2 regions of the Sporosarcina sp. G11-34 genome follow, and region 1 is predicted to be linked to the other one. Evidence: riboswitches for the same ligand, from Rfam matches in the RefSeq annotation. Region 1 holds a riboswitch; the other holds the start of a gene.
What was found. A riboswitch is a leader RNA that binds a small molecule or an ion and turns the genes downstream of it on or off. The one in region 1 is predicted to bind S-adenosylmethionine.
Positions count from the first base shown of each region.

Region 2: another riboswitch for S-adenosylmethionine. It lies ahead of KSU66_RS02340 (LLM class flavin-dependent oxidoreductase); the one in region 1 lies ahead of KSU66_RS18650 (methionine ABC transporter ATP-binding protein).

Region 1 is NZ_JAHNZW010000017.1:43,710-51,915, reverse strand. It holds gene KSU66_RS18675 (acyl-CoA dehydrogenase family protein) at 157-1,944, shown strand; gene KSU66_RS18670 (arsenate reductase family protein) at 2,271-2,627, shown strand; gene gcvH (glycine cleavage system protein GcvH) at 2,704-3,084, shown strand; gene KSU66_RS18660 (toprim domain-containing protein) at 3,164-3,505, shown strand; gene KSU66_RS18655 (thioredoxin family protein) at 3,520-3,819, shown strand; SAM riboswitch class I at 3,874-3,978, shown strand; gene KSU66_RS18650 (methionine ABC transporter ATP-binding protein) at 4,070-5,095, shown strand; gene KSU66_RS18645 (methionine ABC transporter permease) at 5,088-5,756, shown strand; gene KSU66_RS18640 (MetQ/NlpA family ABC transporter substrate-binding protein) at 5,806-6,657, shown strand; gene KSU66_RS18635 (dicarboxylate/amino acid:cation symporter) at 6,802-8,028, shown strand.
Region 2 is NZ_JAHNZW010000002.1:41,223-49,428, reverse strand. It holds gene KSU66_RS02380 (CoA-acylating methylmalonate-semialdehyde dehydrogenase) at 1-325, opposite strand, end outside; gene KSU66_RS02375 (hypothetical protein) at 351-503, opposite strand; gene KSU66_RS02370 (TetR/AcrR family transcriptional regulator) at 675-1,280, shown strand; gene KSU66_RS02365 (hypothetical protein) at 1,403-1,594, shown strand; gene KSU66_RS02360 (DUF1569 domain-containing protein) at 2,026-2,475, shown strand; gene KSU66_RS02355 (hypothetical protein) at 3,111-3,551, opposite strand; gene KSU66_RS02350 (hypothetical protein) at 3,604-4,044, opposite strand; gene KSU66_RS02345 (alpha/beta hydrolase) at 4,277-5,239, opposite strand; gene KSU66_RS02340 (LLM class flavin-dependent oxidoreductase) at 5,610-6,989, opposite strand; SAM riboswitch class I at 7,212-7,320, opposite strand; SAM riboswitch class I at 7,448-7,548, opposite strand; gene KSU66_RS02335 (hypothetical protein) at 7,976-8,122, shown strand.

The DNA.
Region 1 (8,206 bases):
AAAGCGCAAGGTGCCGTCCAGATGCGACAAGCATAAGACGGGTCAATGAAGTGGCGCCCTTTGCCACGTAATTGAACTGGCTTATGACTCGAGCATCTGGCACCCAAGGATTATTAAAAAAGAATAAAGCGGTTTAACTAAAAGGAGGAAAATAAAATGACTGAATTAAAAACGAATGATTTAATAAAAGGCGGAGCTTTTCTTATTGAGGATATTGAAGCGGATAGGATCTTCACACCAGAGGACTTTACCGATGAACATAAAATGATTGCTCGAACGACAGCAGATTATGTGGAAAACGAAGTTGTACCGGTTATTGATAACCTTGAAAACCATGAATTTGAGCATTCTGTAAAGCTACTGAAAAAGGCTGGGGACCTGGGTCTTCTTGGTGCAGATGTACCTGAAGAATATGGAGGACTTGGACTAGACGCTATATCTTCATCTCTTATTTCTGAAAATATGTCCCGTGCAGGTGGTTTTTCGATTACACACGGTGCACACGTTGGAATTGGAACATTGCCAATTGTACTATTCGGTAACGAAGAACAAAAGAAGAAGTATTTACCAAATTCCGTATCAGGTGATAAAATCTCCGCTTATGCTTTGACAGAGCCGGGTTCAGGATCTGATGCGTTGGGCGCAAGTGCTTCTGCGAAGTTAAATGAAGCAGGCACACATTACGTCCTAAATGGAGAAAAACAGTGGATTACAAATGCTGGATTCGCGGACGTATTTGTTGTATATGCAAAAGTTGATGGCGATAAATTCTCAACATTTATTGTTGAAAGAGATTACCCTGGTGTATCAGTTGGTGCAGAAGAAAAGAAAATGGGTATTAAATCATCTTCTACACGCACATTAATTTTGCAAGATGCACAAGTTCCAGTTGAAAACTTACTAGGCGAAGTTGGCCGTGGTCATGTGATTGCGTTTAACATTTTGAACATCGGTCGTTACAAGCTCGGAGTAGGTACTGTAGGTGGTTCAAAACGTGCGCTTCAATTAGCAATCGAGTATGCAAATGAGCGTAAGCAGTTTAAAACGGCAATTTCTTCATTCAACTTAACGAAAGAAAAAATTGCGACGATGGGCACACAGATTTATGCGGCAGAAAGCTTGATTTATAGAACAATCGGTTACTTCGAAGAACGTAACAGTGCAATGACACCTGAAGAACGTAAAGATGGTAAAGCGATTGCAGCATCAATTGCTGAATATGCAATTGAGTGTTCGATCAATAAAATTGCCGGTTCCGAATTACTAGACTTTGTTGCTGACGAAGCAGTTCAGCTACATGGTGGATATGGCTTTATGGCAGAGTATGAAGTTGAGCGTATTTACAGAGACTCGCGTATTAACCGTATATTCGAAGGAACAAACGAAATTAACCGTTTACTTGTGCCAGGAACATTTATGCGAAAAGCAATGAAAGGCGAATTGCCTTTACTTCAAGAAGCGCAAAAACTTCAAGAAGAACTACTCATGATGATGCCAGAAGAAATCGGTGACGAAGCCCTTGCACAAGAAAAAGTACTTGTGAAAAATGCGAAGAAAATTGGACTTCTAGTCGCAGGGCTCGCAGCACAACGCTTTGGATTAGAACTTGAAAAAGAACAAGAGGTTCTAGTTAATATTGCAGATATCGCAAGTAATGTTTTCGCAATGGAATCTGCATTACTTCGTACAGAAAAAGCAATTGCACGTAACGGGGTAGAAAAAGAACAACAGAAGATTCTATACACTGAAATCTACTGTCAAGAAGCGTTTGAAGCAATCGAAAAAGATGCGAAAGAAACACTACTTGCAGCAGTTGAAGGCGATAACCAACGCATGATGCTGTCAGCACTACGCAAGTTAACTCGTTCAACACCTTATAATGTTATTGCTAAGAAACGTGAAGCATCAGTAAAACTAATCGACCAAGCAAAATATATCGTTTAAGTATAGAGGCGCAACACCAAAGTCTTTACTTGATAGGAGTGGAGAGCGTCGACTCCAGCGGAATTAGCGAGACAGCCGAGACCCAGCAGGAGCGTAATTTGCGACGATGCGGCTTGGCGCTCGCCCGCGGAAAGCGTCCGCTCGTAACGGAAATCAGGGTGAATGAAGCGAATCGGACTTACAATGGCCTCATTAGCTCATTCTCAATCAGATATAGTAGGATTCAATATCCTGCAATATAAACAATCACCTAGAAGCCATTAATGGTTCTAGGTGATTTCTTTGCTATGTTTGCTATAATGAATAAAAATGGAGGTGTTACAGTTATGGAAATTACATATTACGGATACCCAAAATGCAGCACATGTAGGAACGCGAAAAAGTGGCTGGAAGCAAAGGAATTTAATTTCAAAGAAGTAAACATTGCAGAAACCCCGCCAACAGAATCAGAGTTGCGCGAAATAATAGCTACATCAGGATTGGAAATTAAAAAGTTTTTCAATACAAGTGGAAAAGTATACAGAGAGCTTAAATTGAAAGACAAACTACCGACAATGACCGAAGCAGAGAAAATCAGCTTGCTTTCATCAGACGGCATGTTAATAAAAAGACCGATTGTTCACGGAAATGGAAAAACAACGGTTGGATTTAAAGAAGAAGATTTTGAAAAAGTCTGGAAGTAAGACAACTACTCTTGTATTTACCTACGTGTTATGGCACTATTAGATTGAAAGAATATATAATCAGGGGGCTAGAATTATGAAAACACCAGTAGAGTTGAAATATTCAGAAGAGCACGAATGGGTTAAGGAAGAAGACGGTAACTACCGCATTGGAATTACGCACTTCGCACAATCTGAACTTGGCGATATTGTTTTCGTTGAACTTCCAGAAGTCGGAGATCAAATCAAGTCGAACGAGCCTTTCGGAAGCGTTGAATCAGTTAAAACAGTTTCTGAGCTCTATGCACCAATTAGCGGAAAAGTACTTGAAGTGAACGAAGAGCTAGAAGATAGCCCTGAATTCGTTAACGAATCTCCGTTTGGACAAGCTTGGATGATCGTTGTTGAACCATCTGACGTGTCTGAAATTGATACACTTATGACAGCTGAAGAATATGACAAAATGACAATCGAATAATTGTTGTAATGAGCGCCGGCGCTGTTTCGGCGTTTTTTACATTCCAAATGTAACGAACGCTAACCAAGGAGGACTCGTCGTGCCAGAACAAAGAGTGATAATTGTAGAAGGTAAATCAGATCGAAAGAGAATCTTAAGAATCCTGGCAGAACACGTGAAAGTAATTTGTACAAATGGTACCATTAGTTCGTATCAACTTGAAGAAATGCTCACACCCTATGAAGGATGGGAGATGTTTGTTTTTGTCGATGCCGATGAAGATGGTGAAAAACTAAGAAAATTATTCAAAAGGGAATACCCTTTGGCGATTCATATATATACTGAGAAAGTATACCGGGAAGTTGAGACGACACCTGATAGTGTTTTGGCGGCCGTCCTCTCAGCGGCACATATTGAGGTCCACTCTAAATTTTTGAAGTAAAGAAGGTTGAATTTATGGAAACATGGACACGAAAAGAATGGGAAACGGCTAGTATCAACTATGAAAAATCTTTGTATTATTTATATACCCCGATGTGCGGGACATGTGCAGTAGCATCTAAGATGATGACTGTTATTGATGCGATGAAGCCGGATTTACCTATTGGAAAAGCGGATTTGAATTATCTTGGGGACCTTGCGGTGGATTATGAAATTGAAAGTGTCCCGTGTCTGCTCATTATGAAAGATGGCGTGCTGCAGGAAAAAGTGTATGCGTTCCAATCAGTACCTGATCTTCTGATGAAAATAAATTGACATACTTTATAAGCCTATGGTAAGTTGTTACTAAGATTGAATTGAATATGTTAACTCTTATTGAGAGAGGCGGAGGGAAGTGCCCTATGAAGCCCGGCAACCATCACAATTGTGAAGTGGTGCCAAATCACCCACAGCGAATGCTATGGAAGATGAGAGATTGGACAAACGTAAATAACTAACTACTAACGTGAACCCTTTCTGCTCTTCTGCGGAAAGGTTTTTTTATTTTTATAGGAGTGGAAAATAGATGATTCGTTTAGCAAATGTAAAAAAACAATTTGGCCTTGGCGCAATAAGTATTGCAGCGGTAGATGATGTATCACTAGACATAACAAAGGGCGAAATATTTGGAGTCATCGGGTATAGTGGAGCCGGTAAAAGTACGTTAATCCGACTATTAAACGGTCTTGAGATGCCGACCTCCGGAACAATAGCGATTGGCGGTTTAGAAATTTCGTCGATGACCGGAAAAGAGTTAAGGGAAGCGCGCCAAAAAGTAACTATGATATTCCAACACTTCAACTTGCTTTGGTCGAGAACAGTGAAAGAAAATATTGCATTTCCGCTTGAAATTGCCAATGTACCGAAAAGTGAACGAGAACGAAAAGTGGCTGAACTTATAGAGATAGTAGGCTTAAGTGGTCGTGAAAACGCGTATCCATCGGAATTGTCGGGTGGACAAAAACAACGCGTAGGCATTGCTCGTGCGCTGGCAAACGATCCCGAAGTCTTATTATGTGATGAAGCAACCTCAGCGTTGGATCCAGAAACAACGGATTCTATTTTAGATTTACTGACGGGTATTAATGAACGACTCGGCTTAACAATTGTGCTCATTACGCATGAAATGCATGTCATTCGGAAGATTTGCCACCGGGTAGCGGTAATGGAAGCGGGTAAAGTTGTTGAGATGGGAAATGTTCTGGATGTATTCCAGTCACCGCAAGAACCAATTACGAAACGGTTTGTTTCTCAAATTACGGAACCTGTGGAAGCGAAACAGGCGATCACGCACATTATTGAAGAATATCCAAATGGTAAACTTATAAAGTTAGTGTTTGTAGGAGAACGAACGGAACAACCAGTACTTGCAAGCCTCATTCGTAAATTTGATGTTGAGATAAACATTGTGCAAGGAAATATATCACATACACATGGCGGCGCATACGGGACGCTTATTCTTCATTTAAATGGTGAAGCCCCGATTGTACAAGAAGCAATCCATTTTCTAAACGAAGAAGACGTACGAACAGAGGTGATCAGCAATGATTGAAAATCTATTTCCAAACGTCGATTGGGCTAAGATGTGGAATGCGACAGTAGAGACTATATATATGACGGCGATTTCGACTCTACTTACATTCATTATTGGGCTTGCCTTAGGCGTCTTATTATTTCTTTCAGGGCCAGGGCAATTATGGTCAAATAAGCTAATTAATACAATTTCAAATGCGTTTGTTAATATCTTTAGGTCGATTCCGTTTATTATTTTGATTATCTTGCTGATTCCATTCACTAAATTATTGTTCGGAACAGTGCGTGGTCCGGATGCGGCTCTGCCAGCGCTAATCATAGGTGCTGCCCCGTTCTATGCAAGAATGGTCTTAATCGCATTGCAAGAGATTGATAAGGGTGTTATTGAGGCGGCAAAATCAATGGGCGCAAAAACATCTACGATTATTTATAAGGTTTTATTACCAGAATCAATGCCAGCCCTTATTTCTGGAATAACCGTCACTTCAATCGCACTTGTGGGCTATACGGCGATGGCCGGAATTATAGGTGCAGGTGGTCTGGGTACGCTAGCATATATGGATGGATTCCAACGCAGTCGGGAAGACGTGACGATGGTCTCGACAATACTAATATTAATCATCGTTTTCATTGTTCAATTCTTTGGAGATATTGCAGTAAGAAAACTTGATAAACGATGAAAGTCAGGTAAACCTGCTTACATAAATTGATAAATAGGAGAGATGCTAAATGAAGAGGATATTACTAATCGCATTACTCGCGTTCGGTGCACTGGCACTTGTCGCATGCGGAGCAGCTGAAAAGGATAAGGAAGATACAGGTTCAGGCGATGCTAAAGAGAAAACAGAGGATGTTAAACTAGTTGTTGGCGCATCCAATACACCGCATGCCCTTATTTTAGAAGAGGCAAAACCGTTGTTAAAGGAAAAAGGAATTGACCTTGTTATTGAACAATACACAGAATTTATATTCCCCAACCAAGATTTAGAGTCCGGTACTCTTGACGCAAACTATTTTCAACACGCTCCTTATTTAAATGCACAAATTAAGGATCACGGCTATAAATTTGTGAATGCGGGAAGTATCCATATTGAACCAATTGGTGTGTATTCGAAAAAATATCAATCAATAGACGAATTGCCAGATGGCGCGGTTATTCTAATGAGTAACTCAATTACAGATCACGGGCGTATACTTGCAATGCTTGAAATAGAAGGACTTATTACACTTGATGAAAAAGTAGAGAAAACGGCTGCTGAAGTGAAAGACATCATTGAGAACCCAAAGAATCTTGTGTTTGAAGCAGATTACGATCCTGCCTTAATGCCAGAACTTTATAAGCAAGATGAAGGTGACGCGCTATTAATTAACTCGAACTTCGCGATTGATGCGGGATTAGACCCAATCAACGATTCGATTGTTCTCGAAGATACAGATTCACCTTATGCTAATATTATTACTGTAAGAGAAGGCGATGAAGATAACGCAGAAATTAAAACATTGCTTGCAGTCTTAAGATCTAAAGAGATTCAAGATTTCATATTAAAAGAGTGGGACGGTTCAATCGTTCCGGTTAAATAAATAAAGTAACCCCTCCGATTATATTATAATTGGTGGGGTTTTTACGTTTATAGGCTGAAAAATAAAGATGTTGTTCCAATAGCGAAAATATTGTGGTATTCTTAGCTCTTATATACATAAAAGTAATAAGAGGAGGACTATATTTTGAAGAAGTTGGGACTTATATGGCGTATTATTATTGCAATAGGGCTTGCCGTCATTCTTGGTTTACTTCTGCCGAACATTCCTGTAATTGGTGAGGCATTTACAAGTTGGTTTGTCAGTCTTGCCGCAACATTTAATATGATATTTGGTGGGTTTTTGAATTTTATCGTTCCACTAATTATCATCGCTTTCATCGCACCAGGAATTGCAAAGCTTGGTAAAGGATCCGGGAAACTTCTTGGAATAGCGGCATTAATTGCTTATGCCTCTACAATAGCAGCGGGTATTCTTGCTTACTTTACTGCGTCCACGTTATTGCCTAAGTTTATTGGCAGTGTTGGAGAAGGGAATATTGAAGATGCGGCTCGTGTGGCCGGAGAAGCATTTTTTGAACTTGAAATGACACCAATTATGGGTGTTATGTCTGCACTTCTACTAGCATTTTTATTTGGTATCGGGATGGCTTCTATTGGTAGTAAGTCATTGCTAGATGTATTTGAAGAATTTAATGTGTTAATTGAGAAAGTGATTACTTTCGTTATTATTCCGTTATTACCATTTCATATTTTCGGGATATTCCTTAACATGACATATACTGGAGAAGTCGCCAGGGTACTTTCTGTTTTTGCGGTTGTATTCGCGATGATTATTATTCTTCACCTTGTCATGCTTACAATACAATATACAGTTGCGGGTTCTGTTTCAAAACAAAGTCCATTATTCTTAATGAAAACGATGGCGCCGGCTTATTTTACAGCTCTTGGAACACAATCGTCTGCGGCAACTATTCCTGTTACATTAAGACAAGCACGTAAAACAGGTGCATCGGATAAGGTAACGGATTTCACAATTCCCCTTTTCGCAACGATTCATCTATCAGGTAGTACAATCACGTTAGTATCATGTTCAATCGGCGTCATGATTATGAATGGTGTCCCAGTGGAATTCAGTTCATATCTTCCATTCATCTTCATGCTAGGTGTCACAATGATTGCAGCACCAGGTGTTCCGGGTGGTGCGGTTATGGCGGCAGTAGGTTTACTTAGCACGATGCTAGGTTTCAGCGAAGCAATGGTTGCGCTTATGATTGCACTTTACATGGCGCAAGATAGTTTTGGAACAGCAACAAACGTCACGGGGGATGGTGCACTTGCTATAATCGTTGATAAGTTCACTAAAGATAAAGGTGACAAATCGATTAAAACGAACCTAAAGACTGAACAGTAAAAAAAACACGCAGGCCGGTACAGTAAAATGTGCCGGCTTTTTAAATTGTTTGTATTCTCAGTAAGGGATAGATAAATGAAAATGGGCGAAGACTAGCAGTATGTATGTAAGAAGTCTTGAATTAAGGGCAATCAGTTGGTAGAGGAACATTTCTCAATGAGTTGCATGGTGAAGCTTT
Region 2 (8,206 bases), on a different contig from region 1:
CCTTAGCATCCGAGAGTGTTTTACCGCATTCCCTACCAATCATTTCCGCCAACTGATCCATTTCTTCTAATAACAAACTTCTGAAACGGTGAATGATTTCTACTCGTCGTCCGACAGATGTCTTTCCCCATGCTGGAAAAGCTACTTGTGCTTGCGCAACCGTTTCATCCACTTCTTCTTTCGTCGCTAATGGCACATGAGCAATTACTTCACCTGTTGAAGGGTTGAATACATCCCCAAACCGTTCACTTGTACCATCTACCATTTCCCCACCGATAAAGTGCTTTAAATTCGTTACTTTATTTTCATTTTTAATTGACGTCATTTATATTCCTCCTAGTTTGTGTTGGTTACTGCTTGATCAATTTACTTTCGCTTTTATCCTTCATCATTAAATAAACAGAAGACATATCTTCCCCGCCGTACCCTTCTTCAACTGCTTTTTCATAAAGCGCGATTAACTCGTCACCAATCGGCAATGGCGCATTATTTTCATCAGCCATTTCTTTCGCAAGCCACTATTTAGTTCATCCACTTCACATACCGTAGTCAAATACCTTAGTCACCCTTATACTAGATTATGTTTTCTAATTAGTCAAGAAGTATATTGAAAACTCAATTCTTTCAATTTGCATGGTACTCTATCTATAGAGCAACAATAAGGAGGACTAAATATGTCAAAATTAACACCGCGGCAAATAAAAGCACAAGAAACTAAAAAGAATCTGTTAGAAACGGCTTTGGCACTTTTTCATAAAAAAGGATTTGACCATGTAACCGTCGATGAAATCGTCACATCATGCAATGTATCGAAAGGGGCATTTTATGTTCATTTCAATTCGAAGTATGATATCTTCCAAGAAAAGTTTAAAGACATTGATGATTTTTACTTATCATTCGTTCCCGAAATCCCAAAAGACATCAGTGCAAGTGAAAAAATACTGATTTTTTACAGAGGTCAAATGACCTATTTGCGAGATGAGTTGGGGAAAGATTTAATTCGCACGGTATACTCGAGCGCACTTTCTTTAACGATTAATGAAAATCACTACTTGGCAAGCCCAGATCGAAACTTGTATAAAGTCATCGAATCATTTGTCAAAGAAGGGATCCAGTCAGAAGAATTTAAGGAAGGTCCAACCGAAGAAGATATTTCGATGCTTATCACACGTTGTATGAGAGGCACAATCTACGACTGGATCATTTTTGGAGACAAGTTAGATCCCGTTGAAGAAATACAAAAGTTCACTTCAAAAGTGTTAGACGGTTTAAAAAAATAACTTTGGTGCATGAATTACTGAAAGCGCAAAAGGGAAGTTAAACCAACGTGGTTAACTTCCCTTTTTCTTTATGAATAAAACCTTCTATACTGCGCACATTAGTCTATGGGAGGTGAACGTCCTTGAATAAAAACAACAAAAAGACAATGAATGAACGAACTCACAACAGTTTAGAACTCTACAAAGACAATAAGATCAACGATAATGACAGTAACCCCAACAACAAATTAAACGAAGAATTTTCCACTGATCTTACTGCTGCATTTGATTCTAAAGGAAAACACAAGAAACAACAACCTAGCAGAAACACGTAATTTCCAGATATGAAAGGTGAGAGCTATATGGACTCTCGCCTTTTTCAATGGGCCGGGCCTAATTTTAATTAGGCGACACATTGATATGCTTCAAACAAATAAAGAAAAGATCAGCCATTCATATAGTAACCCGTTCAGTTGATTGGTTCAAAAAACAAAAAAACGCTTCAAATAACACGAGAATTAACACGATTTCAGGCGATAGTTTCGCCAAAATTTAAGTAACAAATAGCACCGCTAATCGCGGTGCTATTTTCATTCGCTTGAAATCGACAAGTGTCCAAGAAATCGAAATCCAATTATCGGAAATTTAAGGATTTATAAGACAACCCTGCTATAATAAAAGCAGAATAAAAAAGTCGGACTACTTAACAAACTGGCTAACTAAGTTAAGAAGGTTGACTCATTGTAAATAAAGGGGATATGCACTAATGAAAAATATTTTTAATCAAATGCATACAGCAGAAGTTTTAAAGCGTATTGACAAATTGAGTCCAAATTCACAACCGAAGTGGGGAAAAATGGATGTTGCCCAAATGCTAGCGCATTGTTCATCTTTCCAAGACATTGCAATGGGAAATTCTTTTCCACCAAGGAGTTGGTTAGGAATAATAGTAGGGAGGTTTGCAAAACAAATCATTTACAATGACAAGACACTGCCCCATAATATGTCTACTATTCCAACCATTTTGATTGCAGATGATAAAGAATTTGACACAGAAAAAGAAAAGCTAAAACAAAAAATTATCACATTCCAAAATAACGGACCAGAGAAGTGCACAACTCATCCGCATCCTTTTTTCGGAAAACTCACTTCTGAGCAATGGGGTAAAGGAATATACAAGCACCTTGATCATCATTTTAAACAGTTTGAAGTTTAAACATTGAAAAAAAAATGAAGCGATGTGAATCGTTAGTTGAAGAAAGTATCTCTAAGCCTAATTACTATTCTCTTTCGTAAAGATGAACAATGCTTTGATTTATTCTCAATTACTATTTGAAGCAACCAACAGTTTGTCTTTTTATAATCCTTTGTTTTGCCTTAAACGGGCGCAATTATTTAATGAATAATGTTATTTAAAGACTGTAACTGGTCCTATTTTTATTTGATTCCGGCAACTTTTACATTTCTAACCTCGATTAAATTAACCATCTAACTAACATTAATTTTAACAAGAAAAAATCATCTTACAATAATTATTGTAAGTCATTCGATTCATCCGCTAATTGAACTGCTAAAACGAACACTATTTGCTTATAAACGTTGATATAAAGGCATTTAAAAGACCACTATTCTATATGTGAATTAGCGGTCTATTTCGTCATTAAATTAGCGTTTTGTACTACTGAACTGAACGGATTAATTCACATAGAAGGCTGATCTTTTTTATATGTTTATATAATTGAGTTATTTTCATAATAGAAGATTTAGTGTTGAAATACGAACAAAGTTGATTTCCGCTTCGGGCGGACGCTTTCCGCTCCAATCAACGAAACGCCTTCTATTAACTAATTATCAATTTCCGTAGCCGAATGGAATCCAAGACATTTTATAATTTACTCTACTTTTTGTTCCTTCATTTACCAACTTGAACCTGTATCCACTCTTTGTTGAGAATTTTGGTGATTCAAATCTTGTTGTACCGTTTTTATTTACTTTGATTGTTTTGATTGTTTTCCAAGTACCGCCGGATGCTTTGGTTTGTATGTGAAGTGAAAAGGATCCTGTTGCTGAACTATTCGCTACAATGGAACCGGAGAGTAAAGCTACTGACTTTGTACTGCTACTATACTTCCCTTGATAATCTTGCGTCTCTACGTAATTAGAAAAGTAACCGCTTCTGTTTGTATAAAGCCAAGAAGCCTCAGCTTCCTTAGGCGCAACTAAACCCGCGATACCAGTAATAATTACAGCCAACGCAATCATCATTAGCCAACTCTTTTTCATCTTTTCCATTTTGCACGCTCCCTAATAGTTTCCAATTGATACCTGTTTCTGCAACTAAAAATCATTTGCTAGAGTAAAAGGGTGCCCACATCATGTTATAGTTCACTCTGTTTTTCGTTCCTTCATTCACTAGCTTGAATCTGTACCGATCTTTCGGCGAGAATTTCGGTGAATCAAAATAGGTCCTACCGTTTTTATTTGCCTTAATCGTTTTAATTGTCTTCCAAGCTCCCTTACCGCCGGGTTGAATCTGTATATGTAATTTGAATGATCCCTTCGCTGTGCTACTAGCGAGAATTTCGCCTGCATATAAAGTGACGGACTTTGCACCACTAGCAGACGCGCTATAAGCCGGTGTTTCTACGTAATTCGAAAAATAACCGTGTTTATATTTGAATAACCAATTCGCCTTTGCTTCCTTAGGTGCGGCAAAACCTGCAATTCCACTAATGAGTAAAGCAAAAGCAATCATCATTAGCCAACTCTTTTTCATCTTTTTCATGAGACATTCTCCTAATTAATATATTCTAATCCGTATACTAGTCTAGTATAGTTATAGTGAAATGAAAGGTACAAAAGACCTCTAGTCCTTTAGTTTAGAACTTCATTCTCTATTACAATACGCTATTAAAAAAGAGTGTAAAAAAAGTAACCATCCCATTTACTAGCCAGTTAGCAAAGGATGGTTACTTTTTCTATTAGTGTATTGTATATGGGTCGTTATTCACCTAACGCTACTCAATATACCGCTCAAGAAAACGATCTACCGTCATTTTATATTCATCTCCAGCCAATGCAATGGATTCACCGTGGTTTGCACCCGGGACAAGAAGGAGTTCTGCGTCACTTGAAGTATGCCGATACAAATCTTTTGTCAACTTCGTCGGAACAAATGTATCGCTTTCCCCGTGAATATACAAGATCGGGACATTCGTCTTCTCCACTTCTTTCAACGCACTCGCTTCCTTGAATGAATAACCCGCCCTAACTTTTGTTAACAGACTGGTGCTATCCAACATCGGAAATGCCGGCAAATGAAACATCCGGTTCATTTGATACTCGAATAATTGATAGACAGACTCATACGGACTGTCCGCTATAATCGCTTTTACTTGGCGAGGTAATTCTTCCCCGCTAGCCATCAAAACAGTCGCCGCCCCCATCGATAACCCATGGTAAGCCACTTCCGTATTAGGCCCAAGCTTCTCCACCAACAGATGCGTCCAGTCAATCAAATCAAGACGATCGTGCCAGCCAAACCCGTAATATTTCCCCGCGCTCTTGCCATGCCCCCGTGCATCAGGCATGAAAATATTGTAGCCCAAATCGGCATAATAATGCTGTCCAAATAGCCCCATCTGCAACGCATGCCCTAAATAACCGTGCGTTAAAACAACCAATTTATTTGTCGGCTTGTTTGCCGGTAAATAGTAGCCCGACAATTCCAGTCCGTCGCGTGACGTTAACGTAAGACGTTCAAATTCCTGATCATTTACCCAGTCGATCCATTCACCATTCAAAAACAAATCCATCGCCTGATCCGACACTTCCAAATCGGCATTGTTTTGCAAGAACTCTTTCGGTCCCCGCTTGACCGCCATCTCATATAAAATAAAGCTACCGGCGATTTGGATTACCAAAAAGACAATAGCAAAAAGAACAAGTAACCTCTTCCAATTGATTCGAATCGTACTCATTCCCCTTTACTTTTCCAACTTACAGCACACATGCTGCCTATGAATAGTATAGTAGAAAAACGAAGGAATATGAAAGAAAAGATCGCGGTTAGATGAAATTACCAGCTAGTAAGTGTCCGATATTCTATGCTAACTACAATAATTATTTACGCCTGATCTTTATTCCAAAGCAGAGGTAGTCGTATTTGATAAGTGCGGATACTTTCCAATTTTAGAAAGAAAGGAAACGTACAATGAAGTTCTTTCTAAATTCATAAAAAAATAAAAAGCTCTCTTTTAAGGAAATCCCTAAATTGAGAGCCGCTAGTTGTCTAGTAAGTACTAGTAGTATATTGTGGGTTTGTTACTTTCATATCGACCCATTTCTTTTTTAAACAGTTTGCTTTGCGATACGGTATTGTTTTCCTGCATGATGGGCTGGGAGTTGATCTCCTTTGCCAAATAGGTTGTCACGGAATGATGTACCTTCGTATTCTACGGGGACGCGACCTCTTTCTTGTAAAACAGGAACGACCAATTCAACAAAGTCTTTAAATGTACCCGGGGAAACGGCATATGCCAAGTTAAATCCATCTACACCGGCTTCATCCACCCATTTTTCCAGTAAATCAGCAACTTGTTCCGGTGATCCGACCATGGCCGTTCCCATTCCGCCGATTCCGATTGATTCGGCAATTTCACGGATTGTCCATTGTCTTTCAGGATCATTTTTTGTGTAGTTTTCCAATGCCGAACGAATTGCGTTATTTTCAATATATTCCAATGTAGAGTTCGGATCTAAACCCTCTAGATTAACGCCTGTCCATCCGCCAAATAAGGCAAGCGCCCCTTCGTAGCTGACATGCTTTTTATAATCTTCATATTTCTCCAATGCTTCTTCTTCCGTTCTTCCTACTATCGGCGTCACCATTGTCAAGATTTTCAATTCTTCAGCATTTCTTCCGATTTTTATTGCATCGCTTCGCATTCTTTCCACAGTTGTTTTCGCTGCATTCAGAGTAGGTGAACCAATAAAAATAAGTTCAGCATTTTTTGCTGCGAAGGTACGACCTTTTGTTGATGCACCTGCTTGGAATAGAACCGGCGTGCGCTGTGGCGATGGTTCGCTTAAATGCGCTCCAGGCACTTTGAAATACTTTCCTTCATGGTTAATGTCATGCACTTTTTCTGGATTGGCATAAATGCCGTTCTCTTTATCTACTTGTACGGCATCATCTTCCCAGCTGCCTTCCCAAAGCTTATAACAAACCTCTAAGTATTCATTCGCAATATCATAGCGTTCGTCATGATCCACTTGATCGTCAAGCCCCATATTAACGGCGGCGCTTTTCAAATAGGAAGTCACAATATTCCATCCTACACGGCCATCCGTTAAATGATCAAGTGTCGATATTCTCCTTGCAAATGTGTATGGATGTTCATGGCTAACGGAAGCCGTCACCCCAAAACCAAGATGTTTTGTCACAGCTGACATGAGTGGAACAACAAGAAAAGGATCGTTTACTGGAGATTGCGTTCCATGACGAACGGCGGCATCCCTTGATCCTTTATAAACATCGTACGTCCCTAATACATCCGCAAGAAATATCGCATCAAAGCGACCCTTCTCCAAAACTTTTGCAAGTTCAATCCAATACTTACTGTCTTTATATTGATGTGACCGATCTTCTGGGTGTGTCCACAGACCAGGCGATTGGTGACCTACACAATTCATTTCAAATGCATTTAAGTAAATTCGTTTTTTCCCCATTCCATATTACCTCCCTTAAATTTTCAAACAAGTTGCTTGAAACAATGACACTTTCACTTACATCAATCTCTCCCTCTCCCTACAAATTCGATGGGGGTCGCCGCCTTTACTATACCTATTTGTTTAATTGGCTTTAATCCGATAACTATCCCATTTTATCATTATCAAACAAAATGCCCTTCTCCCAAATAAGATGAGAGAAGGGCATTTGTCGTCACGCCAGTCTCATCTTTAGAATACAATGTATTCTTCTGAAATTAGCACCATGCAATACATATTGCTGGTTGCTGAGGCATCATCGGGTCAGTCCCTCTACCTCTCTTAATAAGGGGGTTGCTATTCTTTTATAAAATTCTACTCTGTTTCCAATAAAATAGATTGGTTTATTTATACAAAATAAAAACCACTTCCATAAATAAGAAGAGGTTAAAAGATTCGATGATTCGATTTCTTTACTCTTCTTATCTTCCAAGCTTTCGCTTGCTGGAATTAGCACAGTACTACAAAGTCTGTTGCCGAGGTATCATAGGGCCAGTCCCTCTACCTCTCTCGATAAGAATTTAGAATATATTCAATTGACTAACTATTACTTTAAACTATAAGGAATCTATTGTCAATGAGGATTTCTAAAACCTTTGACTTAGTCAGTAGTTATTCGTATTTTTAATTAATTCCCCCATGTCAACGACACGGTCACCCCTATATAGGACCCGTCACGTAAAAAGGAGACGAAAACTTTATTCATTATGCTCATTATTTTTTCGTTTCGCTAAATTGAGCGTAAGCGTAAAATAATCCACACCTATTTTACGCTTACCCCAAAATAATAAAAAACCCCAATTAACCGGAGTACTTTCGCTTCGGTACCTGAAACTTAATCTAGAAAAAGATTGATATGCGAAAACTACCTTAACAAAAACCGCATCCTTTTTTGTATATTCCTTTTTATGCTGGATACACTAACCTTAATAGAAAGGGTGAGAGATATGTCAGAAAGTAATAAATTTGCACGCCTTGACAGTGAACAGCTTCAGGAAATTAACGAACTTGAAAATAAGCTTGGCTTTACCCTAGTTGCTTACGATACTTCAGCGACTATAAATAGTACGACCAGTGAACCACCATCTTCATAACTTTCCCCCATGCCTTGCAGAAATGCAGGGCATTTTTCTCGTGTAAATTATTTATATTTGTTTCTAGTAGTGAAAGGTACCTGA